3 regions of the Mesorhizobium sp. M0136 genome follow, and region 2 is predicted to be linked to each of the others. Evidence: predicted binding sites of a transcription regulator. Region 2 holds the regulator's gene; each other region holds the start of a gene.
What was found. The regulator HrcA, encoded in region 2, represses chaperone genes, less so after heat shock. The targets are predictions, from matches to a motif close to GTTAGCACTCNCNNNNNGNGAGTGCTAAC.
Positions count from the first base shown of each region.

Region 1: a site for HrcA is predicted at 2,254-2,282, ahead of NKJ35_RS03600 (co-chaperone GroES). Genes of this name have one in related genera too.
Region 3: a site for HrcA is predicted at 1,509-1,537, ahead of groES (co-chaperone GroES). Genes of this name have one in related genera too.

Region 1 is NZ_JAMYTP010000002.1:352,066-357,170, reverse strand. Features, by position in the region: gene NKJ35_RS03625 (Hsp20/alpha crystallin family protein) at 1-245, opposite strand, end outside; gene NKJ35_RS03620 (Hsp20 family protein) at 275-751, opposite strand; gene NKJ35_RS03615 (hypothetical protein) at 1,089-1,301, shown strand; gene NKJ35_RS03610 (DUF982 domain-containing protein) at 1,387-1,698, shown strand; gene NKJ35_RS03605 (usg protein) at 1,805-2,074, opposite strand; gene NKJ35_RS03600 (co-chaperone GroES) at 2,438-2,752, shown strand; gene groL (chaperonin GroEL) at 2,808-4,439, shown strand; gene NKJ35_RS03590 (hypothetical protein) at 4,543-4,758, shown strand; gene NKJ35_RS30860 (DUF982 domain-containing protein) at 4,755-5,105, shown strand, end outside.
Region 2 is NZ_JAMYTP010000012.1:86,179-91,283, forward strand. Features, by position in the region: gene cysK (cysteine synthase A) at 1-72, opposite strand, end outside; gene NKJ35_RS16395 (LysE family translocator) at 235-852, opposite strand; gene NKJ35_RS16400 (PQQ-dependent sugar dehydrogenase) at 940-2,295, opposite strand; gene NKJ35_RS16405 (hypothetical protein) at 2,396-2,593, opposite strand; gene hrcA (heat-inducible transcriptional repressor HrcA) at 2,627-3,739, opposite strand; gene rph (ribonuclease PH) at 3,885-4,601, shown strand; gene NKJ35_RS16420 (VOC family protein) at 4,634-5,044, shown strand; gene rdgB (RdgB/HAM1 family non-canonical purine NTP pyrophosphatase) at 5,074-5,105, shown strand, end outside.
Region 3 is NZ_JAMYTP010000021.1:33,944-39,048, reverse strand. Features, by position in the region: gene groL (chaperonin GroEL) at 1-1,088, opposite strand, end outside; gene groES (co-chaperone GroES) at 1,151-1,447, opposite strand; gene NKJ35_RS23255 (bifunctional helix-turn-helix transcriptional regulator/GNAT family N-acetyltransferase) at 1,666-2,601, shown strand; gene NKJ35_RS23250 (FAD-binding oxidoreductase) at 2,639-4,027, opposite strand; gene NKJ35_RS23245 (LysR substrate-binding domain-containing protein) at 4,172-5,080, shown strand.

The DNA.
Region 1 (5,105 bases), on a different contig from region 2:
GGGATCTCGGCGGTGACGCGGATCTCCTTTTCGCTATCGGAGATTTCGACACTCGGCCAGCTGGCGCGGGCAGCGGAGAAGCCACCGAGCGACGGCAGCCTCGTGTCGAAGCCGCGGAACGCCTCGTCGAACAGGCGGTTCATTTCGCGATGCAGCGTCAGGAAGGGATCGCGATCGCCGCTGCGAAACAGGCTGGGGGCCTGATTGTTCTCCCGGCCCCAGGGAATGAGATCACGAATAGCCATTGCATAGTCTCCTTTCTCGACTGGTTCGTTCAGGCAGCCTGCTTGTTTGCTTCGACCTGCGCGGCCTTCGGCCCGGTCTTCGGCGAGGCGACATCGGTCGCAATGGCGATGCGCCGAGGCTTCATCTCCTCGGGCACCTCACGTACCAGATCGATGCTGAGCAGGCCGTTGTCGAGCGAGGCGCCTGCGACCTTGACGTGATCGGCAAGCTCGAAACGGCGGGTAAAGGGCCGTGTGGCGAGGCCATGATGCAGATACCCCGCGTTGTCCGGCTCCTTGTGCTGGCCGGATACAATCAGGAGGTTGGGTTCATGAATGATTTCGAGGTCGTCCTCGGAAAAGCCAGCGACGGCGATAGTGACGCGGTAGTTGTTCTCGCTGCTGCGCGCGATGTCATAGGGCGGCCAGGCGTCGAAAGCCTGCGGCGCATTTTCCAGCAGGTTGAAGACGCGGTCGAAGCCGATGCTCGACCGATAGAGCGGGGAAAAGTCGAATGCGGTTCTCATAGCTACATCCTCCATCGAGCAACATAGATACGAGGAGCGCCAAAGAGCTGGCGCTCCCTGGTTTCGCCGGCCCCATTTCGGCGACCGGTGTCATCGATCTGGTTATTGTCCGCCGCAAGTCAAGACCCCGGCGGCTCTCGCGTTGCTGGTTTTTGGGCCGGTGTCGGTTCGGCGAGGCTGCCACTCTCGCACAAGTGGGGCATGTCCGGCAGGAGATTGCCTGTTTGGCTTCAATCGCCAACGCCGAGTTCCCCGGCCGGTTATTGTCTGCCGCAGGTCAAGACCCAGATTCTTGTGTTGCCGGGCCCATTCCCGGCACTCGCAGATGGAGCTGACCATGACACGCGACGAGATCATTTCTGTGCTGGGCCCGGTCGACGACGCCGTTATCGCCGACATTGCGGCGACGGACGGGACGGTCCAGGAATTGCGTGAGGCCCTGGCCTGGATCGCCGCCGACGAGGCGCTGGTGAACGAAGGCCGACCGCTGCCGACGGCAAGAGTAGCGACGCTGATCGAACTGCTGCAAGGGCCGGACGAGGAGGAATAACCGCTGTTGCCGCGATGCTCTTGAACCGCGCAAAGGGACGAACCATGTCCTTCAGCGGCGCCGGCTGGTCACCGGTGCCGCCAGCATGACGTTGCTTGCTCAAACAAGAAGACGATCAGAAAACAAGGAGGAAGTGGACGACGTCCGCTTCGCCGAGCCGATCACGTTGAAATTCCAATCCAGCGAGCGCAAGGTCGCCAGTAGTTGGGAAGCCATCGAATGCATGCGTCAGCAGTGGCCGGACCGTGCACGCGGCCGGAGTTGGCGCGCGGCCTATCGGGCCTGCCGCGACGCGCTCGACGGCTGGCGCACCGCGCGAGATGCGCGCAAGGCCTTCGTCAGGGCGGCGCGCAACGCGGGATTGCTCGCCTGCGAGCCTGTCGACCACGCCGGCTAGCCCGGACCCTCCGATATTTGAGATCCAAAACAAGTGGGGAGAGGCAACTGCCTTCCCCCGCCTCGAGAGACTTTGTCCGCTGTCTAGCGGCAGATCGGCTTGCTCCTCAATGGACGGTGATAATGCCGTTTACGGCCCGCCATTCGGAGGGCTGGATCAGGTGGTGATGGGCGACGCGCACCGAATGCAGCGGGCCTTCGATTTCGCGCTCCCAGAAATCGAGGAAATGCTTCAGCGTCGGGAAATCGGGGGCAATATCGTATTCCTGCCAGATATAGAGTTGCAGCAGGCTCCGATGATCGGGCAGGCGGTAGTGGATCTCCGCCGTGGTAAGACCAAACCCTTGCATCTGGAGCTGAAAGTTCCTGCTGGGCATGCGATCGTCCTTTCCGTTGAAATCTCGGTCCGTTGAAATCTCGGTCTGCAAAACGCCTCGCCTTCCACATAGGTTCCCGCCGCCACGAGCGGCTCCGAACGGGCGGCATTTTGAATATCGCGCCAAAATTTGAGCCGCACTTTAGCTGAGAGCGGCTAATGTGCGAACGATTACAGTGCATTGGCACTCTCATGGGTCGAGTGCTAAAATTTTTGCGTGACCCTCTTGAAAGCAGAAAAAAGCGCGACTAGTTCGTATGCGCGCGATGCCTGATGAAGGGGTCGCGCACCCCGTGCCGGGCCGATATTGCCGGTTCGGTCAGGAGGATCTTCGAAAATCTGTTTGTCCCGAGAGGAGAACGACATGACGTTCCGTCCATTGCACGACCGTATCCTGGTCCGCCGTATCGAGGTCGACGAGAAGACCGCCGGCGGCATCATCATCCCCGACACCGCCAAGGAGAAGCCGCAGGAGGGCGAGGTCATTGCCGCCGGTCCGGGCGCGCGCGACGACAGCGGCCAATTGCAGCCGCTCGACGTCAAGGTCGGCGACCGCATCCTGTTCGGCAAATGGTCCGGCACCGAGATCAAGCTCAATGGCGAGGATCTGCTCATCATGAAAGAGAGCGACGTGCTGGGCGTTATCGAGGGCGCCGGCGAGATGAAGAAGGCTGCCTGAGTGGGCCTGAACAAGCATTCCAGTCAACGAAGCTGCCTATCGAAGGAGTGATCCAATGGCTGCCAAAGATGTGAAATTTCATACCGAAGCCCGCGAGAAGATGCTGCGCGGCGTCAACATCCTCGCCGACGCGGTGAGGGTGACGCTCGGTCCCAAGGGCCGCAACGTCGTCCTCGACAAGTCGTTCGGCGCCCCGCGCATCACCAAGGACGGCGTCACCGTGGCGAAGGAGATCGAGCTCGAGGACAAGTTCGAGAACATGGGCGCACAGATGGTCCGCGAGGTGGCTTCGAAGACCAGCGACGTCGCCGGCGACGGCACCACGACCGCGACCGTTCTGGCGCAGTCGATCGTCCAGGAAGGCGCCAAGGCGGTTGCCGCCGGCATGAACCCGATGGACCTGAAGCGCGGTATCGACAAGGCGGTCGAAGCCGTCGTCGCCGAACTCAAGGCCAATGCCCGCAAGGTGACCAGGAACGACGAAATCGCCCAGGTCGGCACCATCTCGGCCAATGGCGACGCCGAGATCGGCCGCTTCCTCGCCGAAGCGATGGAAAAGGTCGGCAATGAGGGCGTCATTACCGTCGAAGAAGCCAAGACCGCCGAGACCGAGCTCGAAGTCGTCGAAGGCATGCAGTTCGACCGCGGCTATCTCAGCCCCTATTTCATCACCAATCAGGACAAGATGCGCGTCGAGCTCGACGAGCCCTATGTGCTGATCCACGAGAAGAAGCTGTCCAACCTGCAGGCGCTGCTTCCGGTGCTGGAGGCGGTGGTGCAGTCGTCCAAGCCGCTGCTGATCATCGCCGAGGACGTCGAGGGCGAGGCGCTGGCGACGCTGGTCGTCAACAAGCTGCGCGGCGGCCTGAAGGTCGCGGCCGTCAAGGCTCCGGGCTTCGGCGATCGCCGCAAGGCCATGCTGGAGGATATTGCCATCCTGACCGGCGGCACGGCAATCAGCGAGGATCTCGGCATCAAGCTCGAGAACGTCACGCTCAACATGCTCGGCCGCGCCAAGAAGGTGGTGGTCGAGAAGGAAAACACCACGATCGTCGACGGTGCCGGCTCGAAGAGCGAAATCCAGGGCCGGGTCTCCCAGATCAAGGCGCAGATCGAGGAGACCACCTCCGACTATGATCGCGAGAAGCTGCAGGAGCGGCTGGCCAAGCTCGCCGGTGGCGTCGCCGTCATCCGCGTCGGCGGCTCGACCGAGGTAGAGGTCAAGGAGCGCAAGGATCGGGTCGACGACGCCATGCATGCCACCCGTGCCGCGGTCGAGGAGGGCATCCTGCCCGGCGGTGGCGTGGCGCTGCTGCGGGCGGCAAAGGCGCTCGACAATATTCAGGTCGATAATCCCGACCAGAAGACCGGTGTCGAAATCGTGCGGCGCGCGATCGAAGCTCCGGTGCGCCAGATTGCCGAGAATGCCGGCGCCGAAGGTTCGATCATCGTCGGTAAGCTGCGCGAAAAGCAGGAGTTCTCGTTCGGCTGGAACGCGCAGACCGGCGACTATGGCGATCTCTTCGGCCAGGGCGTCATCGATCCGGCCAAGGTGGTGCGCACCGCTCTGCAGGATGCCGCTTCCGTCGCCGGCCTGCTGGTGACGACCGAGGCGATGGTGGCCGAGAAGCCGAAGAAGGAAGCTGGCGCGCCGGCAATGCCCGGCGGTGGCGGCATGGACTTCTAAAGCCAGGCTTCCAATGCGCGACTTCGAAACGGCAGATGGACCGTGTCCGCCAAAAGCGGGCACGGTCTTGCCGGTCCGGGACTAATGCTGAGCAGGTGTTGCCATGGATATGATGGACAGTTTTGGAAAGATCGCGGCGCCGACCCGCCCGAAAAACGATTTCAACTATGAAGCCGACTGCAGGGCGGCGCTGGCGCCTTTGGTCGACGGCTTGCTGGATATGGCCGAGTCGGCCGGCTGGGACCGCCGCAAGGCGGCCTACACGCTGATGTTTCTATCGGCTCAACGCGTGGGGGCCGGCACGGAGGAGCGCAAATGATCGCGGCGCGGATGCGCGAATGCCTGCGCCTGCTGCGGTGGTCGGAAAACGATTTCGCCGAAGAGGCGGGATACCCGCTCGCCAAGGCAAAGGCGTGGCTCTACGGGCGCGAACATCCGCCGCTGGGCGTGGCGGCCTGGCTCGAAGCGCTGGTCAAGGTGCATCGGCTGCTGCCGCGGCCGGGCATGCCCCCGATTGCGTCCAACTCGCAGATCGGTGGCATCGTTCTGCAGGCGGCCCTCGAGGATCGAAGCGCCCGCGCGGTGGAGTTCCGAAAGGAGCCGATTGAGCCAGGAAAGGAGAGTGTCATGGATCGTGCTTCGTTCGACAAGCCGGTTACTATCCTC
Region 2 (5,105 bases):
GATCGTCTCGGTGATCGAATTGTAGATGCGGCCGCGGCCGGGCACGTGTGTGTGGGTGGCGGGCTTGTTCATTGATTTTCCTCCCAGAGGTCAAGCGGCAAGAGCCGGGCGGGCATAGGATAGTGCCATCCACCGCGCAAGATAGGCTCGTTCGAAAAATATCCGAGTGACGTTCGTGCTGAATACCGGCAGCTTGCAAGGCGTGACAATCGTTGGGCGGATCGGCGAAGAGATCTACTGGCGGGCGGCAATTGCCGCCGCCGCACCGACCATGAAGCCGGCGGCGGTGCGGTTGAGTGCCCTCAGCGCCCGCGGCGACTTCAGGAACCAGCGCGCCTTGGCCGCCAGCGCCAGATAGGGCACCAGCACCACGAGCAGAACGATGATAGTGAGCGCGACCAGGATGCCGTAATCGGCCAGCGTGATCATCTTCAGATCGACGATGGTCGGGGTGATGGCGAGATAGAAAATCATCGTCTTCGGATTGCCGAGTGTGACGGCGAGACCGGCTACAAAGCTGGATGCCAAGCCGCCTTTGCCTTTCTTCGCCTCTACCGTTTCGGGCGTGATGCCGCTCGTCCAGAAACGCCAGCCAAGAAAAGCGAGGTAGGCGACGCCCAGCCATTTGATGGCTAGGAAGACCATGCCGAACGTCTGTGCGACGAAAGCCAGGCCGAGCACCACGGCAGTTAAATAGGTCAGGTCGCCGAGCATCAGCCCGAACGACATGGCCAGCGACGAGCGGAAGCCGGAACCCAGCGCACGCGCAACAAGCGCGGTGACGCCTGGGCCGGGGATGGCTGCGGCGATGCCGAGGGCGGCGCTATAGGCGAGGAACCCGGTGAGCGTCATGGTTCGCGCTTGTCGCACAATGTTGAAGTTGGGTGAATTCCCTCGGGCCGAATTCGATTGCGCCAGCGCAGCAGGCGACGCCGCCGTTCAGGAGCGGCCGTCTTCGTAGGTAACGCGCCAGATGGTGCCGTTACCGTCCTCGGTGACGATCAGGGAGCCGTCCTTGGCCATGGCGACACCGACCGGGCGGCCCCAGACGGCGTCGTTCGAGATGACGAAGCCGGTCATGAAGTCCTCATACTCGCCGGTCGGCTTGCCATCCCTGAATTTGAGCCTCACCACCTTGTAGCCGGTCCTGGCGCCACGGTTCCACGAACCATGCATGGTGACGAAAGCATCACCCCGGTAATCCGCCGGAAAGTTCTTGCCGTCGTAGAAGGCTATGTTCATCGGCGCCGAATGGGCCTGCATCAACACGTCGGGGACAGTGGACTTGCCGGCGAGGTCTGGCCGCTCGCCCTGATGGCGCGGATCCTCGTGATTTCCGATGTAGTACCAAGGCCAACCATAGAACGCACCGTCCTTGACCGCTGTTGCAAACTCGAACGGCACATTGTCGCCGAGCTCGTCGCGCTCGTTGACGACGCACCACAACGCGCCGCTGGCGGGCTGCACCGTCATGCCCGTACAGTTGCGCAGGCCGGTGGCGACAGTTCGGGGATTTTTCCCGTCCGGGTCAAAGGCGAGCACATCGGCACGGCCTTCCTCGGGGCCCCAGGCCGCCCCGAGCGGCTTTGATTTCGCCCAGGCGTCAAGGCCGCCATCCGGCTGCTTGTCCATGTCCTCGGCGACATTCGAGTCCGAGCCAACCGATAAAAAAAGCGTCTTGCCGTCAAGCGAGAAGGCGATGTCGCGGGTCGAGTGACCGCCCGACGGGATTTTGGCGACAATGGTTTCTGGTTTACCGGACGCCTTCAGGTCACCGTCGCGATAGGGGAAGCGGACGATGCTGTCGCTGTTTGCGACATAGACCCATTGCGGCTTGCCGCCTGGCGGATAGAAGGCGATGCCGTATGGATAGTTGAGGCCTTGGGCGAAAATCGCTTTCTCGATGGGTTTGGCGCGGCCCTCGGCCAGACGGTAGACGCGTATTTGGTCGGCATGGCCGTTTGCGATGAACAGGTCGCCGTTCGGAGCGACGCGAACGACGCGCGGATTATAGAGTCCGGAGGCGATCATTTCGGCCGAAAAGCCCGGCGGCAATTCTGGCTCGGCGCTTTCGGGCCGTTCCGCCACGCCGCCGCCGTTCGAAGCGGATTGAGCGGGGTCGGCTGCCGGCATGTCTTGCGGCCCGATCAGGCGGCGGACGCCAGGCCTGTCGGCGTGCCAATCGCCAAAAGCGGCTTCGCCTTTGAGCACCTTTTGATCCGCCTGCTGGGCGGCTGCCGGTGTCGCGACAAGGAGGGCAGCGGCAACGGCCGCAAAGCCGCCAGATCGGATCATTAACGTCCTCCGAGGTTTGCCTCGAAGAGGGCAAACGGGATCAGGCATTGGTCGTTCCAAGCGGTGGTCCAGCACACGAGGATTTGAAGCCGAACCCCGTTCAGTTGCCAGAGGCGTAGAAGTCGTCGTCGAGTCGCTTTTCCAGCGCGACCAGATCGGCCGGCAGCGGCAGGCCCATGGCCCGCATCTCTTGCAGCTTCTCACGCAACTGCTCTTGCACCTCGTGGTGATCCTCAGGCTGATTGACCATTTCCTCGAGCAGCAGGCTGATCTGGGCCTTGAACGATTCCAGCGCCATTCTTTTTCTCCTTGCGGCAGGCCGCGGCGGCTCCTAGCGCAGCATGCGCGAAATCAGCTGCGCGGTATAGTCGACCATCGGTACTATGCGCGCATAATTCAGCCGCGTCGGCCCGATGACGCCGAGCGCACCGACGACGCGCGCGTCCTTGTCGCGATAGGGTGCCACCACCAGCGAGGAGCCCGACAGCGAAAACAGCTTGTTTTCCGAACCGATGAATATGCGCACCCCCGGGCCTTCCTCGGCGAGGTCGAGGAGCTGGATCAGTCCATCCTGCGTCTCCAGATCCTCGAACAGATGCCGCAGCAATTCTATGTCGGCCTGGGCGGTGACGTTTTCCAGGAGATTGGCGCGGCCGCGCACGATAAGCCGCCCAGGCACCCCGCTTTCGGCGCCTGCCCAGACCGCCAGGCCCTTCTCGACCAGATCCTGCGACAGCGTGTCGAGGGCTGCCCTGGTCTCTTCCTTGATGCGGGCGATCTCGACCCGGGCCTCGGCCAGGGTGCGGCCGCGGATATGGGCGTTGAGGAAGTTGGAGGCTTCGTGCAATTGCGAGACGGTGATGCCGGCGGGCAGATCGATGACGCGATTTTCGACGTCGCCGTTCTGCGAGACCAGCACGGCCAGCGCCTTGGTCGGCTCGAGCTGGATGAATTCGATGTGCTTCAGCGCCGCCTCATTTTTGGCGGCGAGCACGAGGCCGGCGCCGCGCGACATGCCGGACAGCATCTGGCTGGCCTCGGTCAGCATATGCTCCAGCGTCGCGCCCGAGCCGGAGGCGCGCACCTGCGCCTCGATGGTGCGGCGCTCCTCGTCGGAGAGGTCGCCGAGTTCCATGAATGCATCGACGAAGAAGCGCAAGCCGGCCTGGGTCGGCAGCCGGCCAGCCGAGATGTGCGGCGCGTAGATCAGGCCGAGATGCTCGAGGTCGCTCATCACGTTGCGGATGGTGGCCGGCGACAGCGATGACGGCAGGATGCGCGACAGGCTGCGCGAACCGACCGGCTCGCCATCCTTCAAATAGGAATCGACGATGCGCCGGAAGATGTCGCGCGAACGCATATCGAGCGATTGAAGCGCGGGCGGTTGAAGTGCCGGCGACGAGAGCAATGGCGACTGCGAACCGGGATCGACTACCTTGGTCATTCGAGCCAGAAACCTCCGGTCCGAAGATATAGACTTCCGCGGCGTCGGCGCAACCGGTCCATTTTCCTTTGCGCCTCACGCCCCGTGCGGCTACAAGCCGGCCAAGATTCCCCGGCCAAGATTCCGAAGAAAGAAAGAAGCCTGAATGCGCCCTTCCAAACGCCAATTCGACGAAATGCGCCCCATCTCCTTCGAGCGCGGCGTCTCCAAGCATGCGGAAGGCTCGTGCCTGGTGAAGTTCGGCGACACGCATGTGCTGTGTACGGCCAGCCTGGAGGAAAAGGTGCCGGGCTGGATGCGCAACTCCGGCAAGGGCTGGGTGACGGCGGAATACGGCATGCTGCCGCGTTCGACCGGCGAGCGCATGCGCCGCGAGGCTTCGGCCGGCAAACAAGGCGGCCGCACGCTGGAGATCCAGCGGCTGATCGGCCGCTCCCTGCGCGCCGTGGTCGATCTGCAGGCGCTCGGTGAGCAGCAGATCACCGTCGACTGCGACGTGATCCAGGCCGACGGCGGCACGCGCACCGCTTCGATCACCGGCGGCTGGGTGGCGCTCTACGACTGCCTGCGCTGGATGGAAGCCCGCCAGATGGCGAGCCTGGGCAAGGTGCTTAAGGATCACGTCGCGGCGATCTCCTGCGGCATCCATGATGGCCAGCCGGTCATCGATCTCGACTATATCGAGGATTCCTCGGCCGGCACCGACGCCAATTTCGTCATGACCGGCAAGGGCGGCATCGTCGAGATCCAGGGCACAGCCGAGGGCGAGCCGTTCTCGGAAGAGCAGTTCGCGGCGCTGATGGGGCTCGCCAAGAAAGGCATTCAGCGCCTGGTCAGCTTGCAGCAGATGGCGGTGGCTTAGCTGCGGTCAATATTGGAGAGATTGGCGATCCTGTGACTCCTTCCGCAATCCTGGAATCAGCACTCTACGTGACGGACCTTGCTGCCGCGGAACGGTTCTATTCGGGCGTCCTCGGGCTCGATCTGCTCGGTAAGGTCGATGGCAGGCATCTCTTCTTCCGCTGCGGCGACGGCGTGCTGCTTATCTTCAATGCCGAGGCGACCAAAGTGCCGCCGCGGGCCGACGCCAAGCTGCCCGTGCCGCCGCATGGCACGGTCGGCGAGGGCCATCTTTGCTTCGCCGCAAGCGCGGATGAAATCCCACGCTGGAAAGCGCATCTTGAGGCGAAGAAAATCGCCATCGAAAGTGAGTTCGAATGGCCTCAGGGCGGTCGCTCGATCTATATTCGCGACCCCTCGGGCAATTCGATCGAATTCGCCGAGCCAAGAATTTGGGGCATCTGATGCATTCGCCGCCTGTTCATTCACCAACTATTCATTCGCTTGATGGGCATAAGATCGTCGT
Region 3 (5,105 bases), on a different contig from region 2:
TCCTTGTCGTAGTCCGAGGTGGTCTCCTCGATCTGCTGCTTGATCTGGGCGACGCGGCCCTGGATCTCGGCCTTCTTGCCGGCGCCGTCGACGATGGTGGTGTTCTCCTTGGAGATCGACACCTTCTTGGCGCGGCCGAGCATGTTGAGGCCGACATTCTCGAGCTTGATGCCGAGGTCTTCGGAGATGACCTGGCCGCCGGTGAGAATGGCGATGTCTTCCAGCATGGCCTTGCGGCGGTCGCCGAAGCCCGGCGCCTTGACGGCAGCGATCTTCAGGCCGCCACGCAGCTTGTTGACGACCAGCGTGGCAAGGGCCTCACCTTCGACGTCTTCGGAGATGATGACCAGCGGCTTCGAGGTCTGCACGACAGCCTCGAGGATCGGCAGCATGGCCTGCAGGTTGGAGAGCTTCTTCTCGTGGAGGAGGATGTAGGCGTCTTCCAGATCCGCAACCATCTTTTCGGCGTTGGTGACGAAGTAGGGCGAGAGATAGCCGCGGTCGAACTGCATGCCTTCGACGACTTCGAGCTCGGTCTCGGCGGTCTTGGCCTCCTCGACGGTAATGACGCCCTCATTGCCGACCTTCTGCATCGCTTCAGCGATCATCGAGCCGACCGAAGCATCGCCATTGCCGGCGATGGTGCCGACCTGGGCAACCTCTTCCGAGGTCTTGATCTTCTTGGCGTTCTTGATCAGCGTCGCGACGACGTCGGCGACGGCGAGGTCGATGCCGCGCTTGAGGTCCATCGGGTTCATGCCGGCGGCAACCGCCTTGTGGCCTTCCTGGACGATCGACTGCGCCAGAACGGTCGCGGTCGTGGTGCCGTCGCCGGCGATGTCGTTGGTCTTCGAAGCAACTTCGCGGACCATCTGCGCGCCCATGTTCTCGAACTTGTCTTCAAGCTCGATTTCCTTGGCGACGGTAACGCCGTCCTTGGTGATGCGCGGTGCGCCGAACGACTTGTCGATGACGACGTTGCGGCCCTTGGGGCCGAGCGTGACCTTCACCGCGTCGGCGAGGATGTTGACGCCGCGCAGCATGCGCTCACGAGCGTCGCGGGAGAATTTTACGTCTTTGGCAGCCATTTTTAGCTCCTGGCAGGGGCTTGGATTAAGCCCGAAGATTTAAATGAGGGTGAGGCCGATATTCAGCCGATGATGCCCATAATGTCGGATTCCTTCATGATCAGAAGGTCTTCGCCATTGAGCTTGACTTCGGTGCCCGACCACTTGCCGAACAGGATGCGGTCGCCGGCCTTGACGTCCAGCGGGACGAGCTTGCCGGCTTCGTCGCGGGCGCCGGAACCGACGGCGATGATCTCGCCTTCCTGCGGCTTTTCCTTAGCCGTATCGGGGATGATGATCCCGCCCGCGGTCTTGGATTCGGATTCGACCCGACGAACGACCACGCGGTCATGAAGCGGGCGGAACTTCGACTTTGCCATTTTTTATTCCTCGATGAGAATGGTGAGAACAGTTCCTCCGTCCGGCGGCGCCGGACATGTGGTTAGCACTCATCTTGGGGGAGTGCTAACGTGGCGCTGAAATAGGCTGGCAGCTCGCGCGAGTCAAGACGCCCGGTGGGCATCCTCAGGACGATTGCTTCAAACGGATACTTGACTAAGTCAACTAAATGGCTGATCTTGCCGGGCAGGAGGATGCCATGACCATTCATCATCACCCAGGCAAGGAGCGGATCGACGCGGTGCGGGCCTTCAACCGCTTCTACACCCGCCAGATCGGGCTGCTCGACGAAGGGCTGCTGAAAAGCACCTTCTCGCTGACCGAGGCGCGGGTGCTCTACGAGCTGGCGCATCGCGATGGCCTGACCGCCACCGAGCTTGCGCGCGATCTCGGCCTCGATGCCGGTTATCTCAGCCGGCTGCTGAAGAAGTTCGAGAAGCGTGATCTGGTCGAGCGCGCCACGATTGAGGCGGATGCGCGGCGCTCGTCGATCGCGCTGACCAAGGCCGGGCGGCAGGCCTTCGCCCCGCTGAACCAGGGTTCGCACGAACAGGTCGCGGCTTTGCTCGAACGGCTTTCGGCTGCCGAACAGGACAGGCTGGTCAGGGCCATGCAGACGGTGCAGCGTCTACTGGGCGGAAGTGCCGAGCCCAGAATTCCCTATATGCTGCGGCCTCTGCAAGTCGGCGACATCGGCTGGATCATCCATCGCCAGGGCCTGCTCTACGCGCAGGAATATGGCTGGGACGAAACCTATGAAGCGCTGGTCGCCGAAATCCTCGGTGCCTTCGTCAAATCCTTTGATCCGAAATGGGAAAGCAGCTGGATCGCCGAGCGGGAAGGGGAGGTCGTCGGCTCGGTCTTCGTCGTGCACCAGTCGGACGAGGTGGCGAAGTTGCGCCTGCTCTATGTCGAGCCTTCGGCGCGCAGCCTCGGCATCGGCAGGCGGCTGGTCGAGGAATGCATCGGCTTTGCTCGAACCAAGGGTTATAGGACACTGACGCTGTGGACCAACGACGTGCTCACCTCGGCGCGCCGCATCTACGAGGCGGCCGGGTTCAAGCTGACCGACGAGGAGCGCCACCATTCCTTCGGCAAGGACCTTGTCGGCCAGAATTGGAATTTGGAGTTATAGCAGCGCCGCAGAATTTCGAGCATCGGCCTGCGGTCGCTCAGGTCGCAGGCTTAATGTTTTGGTTCAAGCGAAAGAGATTGGTGGGGTCATACTTGTTTTTTAGCGCGGCCAGCCTCGGATAATTCTCGCCGTAAGCCGCCAGAACCCGATCAATGCCCTCTTCGCCGAGATTATTGGCGTAGACGCCGCCGGTCGAGAACGGTCTCATTGCATCCCACAGGTCACGCGCCCATCGGATGTGCATTTCGTCGTCAGACGGATTGTCCCAGATCGATATCGGGAAGCAATCGTAAAGAGCATCTCGGTTGGCATAGGGCGTTTCATCCATCGGTACTCGCGAGATGGCGCCGCCAACCTGCTGCAGGACCAGAAGCGACTCGCGGGGTGCGGTCATGTAAGCCGCAAGCATGGCATCGATCGCCTGATCTGTGATTTCGCGCATGAACTGCGCCTTCCAGTAGTAGCGCCGCCCGCGCGGAAAGAGGCTATCCCCGGCCGATTGAATTTGAAGATAGGGGACAGGAGCAATCTGGCACTCAACCGGCGTGCCATATTCTCTCAGAGGTTGAATGATTTGCTGGCCCTCCTCGAGTGGGCCGATGTAGCACGCCGATATGCTGAAGAAGCGTTCGCCCGAGGGCGCCGTCACAAGTGCTGCATCCAGGCTCAGCTCATCCGGGGCGCCGCTCGAGAATGCATGATAGAACCGCATCGCATCGCGTGCCTCTTCGTAGCGGTATAGCATCGATCCCGCGATGAGGAGCGGACCCACGGGATGGAGCTTGTATTCGAAGGTCGTGACTATTCCGAAATTGCCACCGCCGCCCCGGATGCCCCAGAACAAATCTGCATATTCGGCCGCGTTTGCCGTGAGCAACCGGCCGTCCGCCGTCACGATTTCGACAGCGACAAGGTTGTCGCAGCTCAGTCCATGTTTGCGGCCAAGCTTGCCGAACCCCCCGCCGAGTGTCAGTCCGGCTATGCCGGTATCCGCGTTGACACCCATGGTCGTCGCAAGACCATGGACCTGAGTGGCTGCGTCGAACTCGCCCAGGTTCAAGCCGGCTTCTGCGCGCGCAACACGGCGGATCGGGTCGACTTCGATCCGCTTCATGCGGGACACATCGATCACCACGCCGCCGTCGCATACCGAACTGCCGGCGACGTTATGGCCACCGGCGCGGACGGCGACGAGGAAGCCTTGCGATCGGGCGAAGTTGACCGCCGTGACGACATCGCTGGATTCGGCGCAATAGAACACAGCCGCCGGCCTCTTATCGACCATGCCATTCCAAACTCTGCGCGCCTGGTCATAGCCAGGGTCGTCCCGAAGGATCAGATCGCCGCGAATCGCCTGCCTGAGCCGAGCGATGTCCGGCGCCTGCAACGTCGGCTCGGAACCGTCCATAAGCTTGAACATGCTCATCGACCCTTCGTGATCCGGCACGGTTGGACAGGCCGCTTTCGTTCACCGACATGCGCCGGACCACAATGATCTCATGCGGCGCCATTCGCTGCAAAATCGAATATCTCAGTCGCTGGATGAGCTAAATTCATCTAAACTGCGTGGATGAGAAAACTTCCGCCGCTCGGATCGCTTCGCGCCTTCGAAGCCGCTGCCAGGCTGATGAGCTTCAGGAAGGCCGCGACGGAACTCGGAGTGACGCCGACGGCCATCAGCCACCAGATTCGACTGCTGGAGGAGGTCTGTGGGCAACTGCTGTTCCGGCGGCGCCCACGACCGCTCGTGCTCACAGGCGTGGGCGAACGGCTATTCCCGGTAATTTGCAGCGGCTTCGACGCTTTCGCTGCGGCAATCGCATCAGCCTCGGCCGGTGTTGGCCAACGCCCGTTGCGCGTGACGAGCCCAAATGCATTTGCCAGCCGATGGCTTGTTCCGCGCCTGTCGAAGTGGCGCGAACAGCATCCGAACATTCCCTTGGAGATCATCGGGACAGACGCCGTTCTGGACCTGCAAGCCGGTGACGCCGACGTTGCGATCCGCTATGCGCGCAGGATGCCGCGGGACGTTCCCGCGCAGGAAATTTTTCGGGACGCATTCTTTCCGGTATGCAGCCCGGATCTGTTCGCAGGAGGCGACCGACAGATCGAGCGCGCCGCCGATCTGCTGCAATACCCGCTCATCCATTTCAATTGGACGAACCGCGACCCGGAAGCGCCGACTTGGCAGCGATGGCTGGCAATCGCACGCTCGATCGATCCCAGCATCCCGAATGCCAACCGGGCATGGGACTTGAGTTTCCGCGAAGAGCTGCACGCGATTGACGCGGTAGCGGCAGGCCAAGGCATCGCTATCTGCAGCGATGTGGTCGTCAGTGGCGAACTCGAGGCTGGCAGGCTGGTCAAGGCACATGATCTCTCTCTGCCAGGCTATGGCTTTTACCTTGCTGGCGTAGCCAATCACCCCCGACAAGCGCATATCGAAGCCTTTTCAGCCTGGGTGAGATCGATAGTCTGAGCATCTGAACGCCGATCTTCCGCAT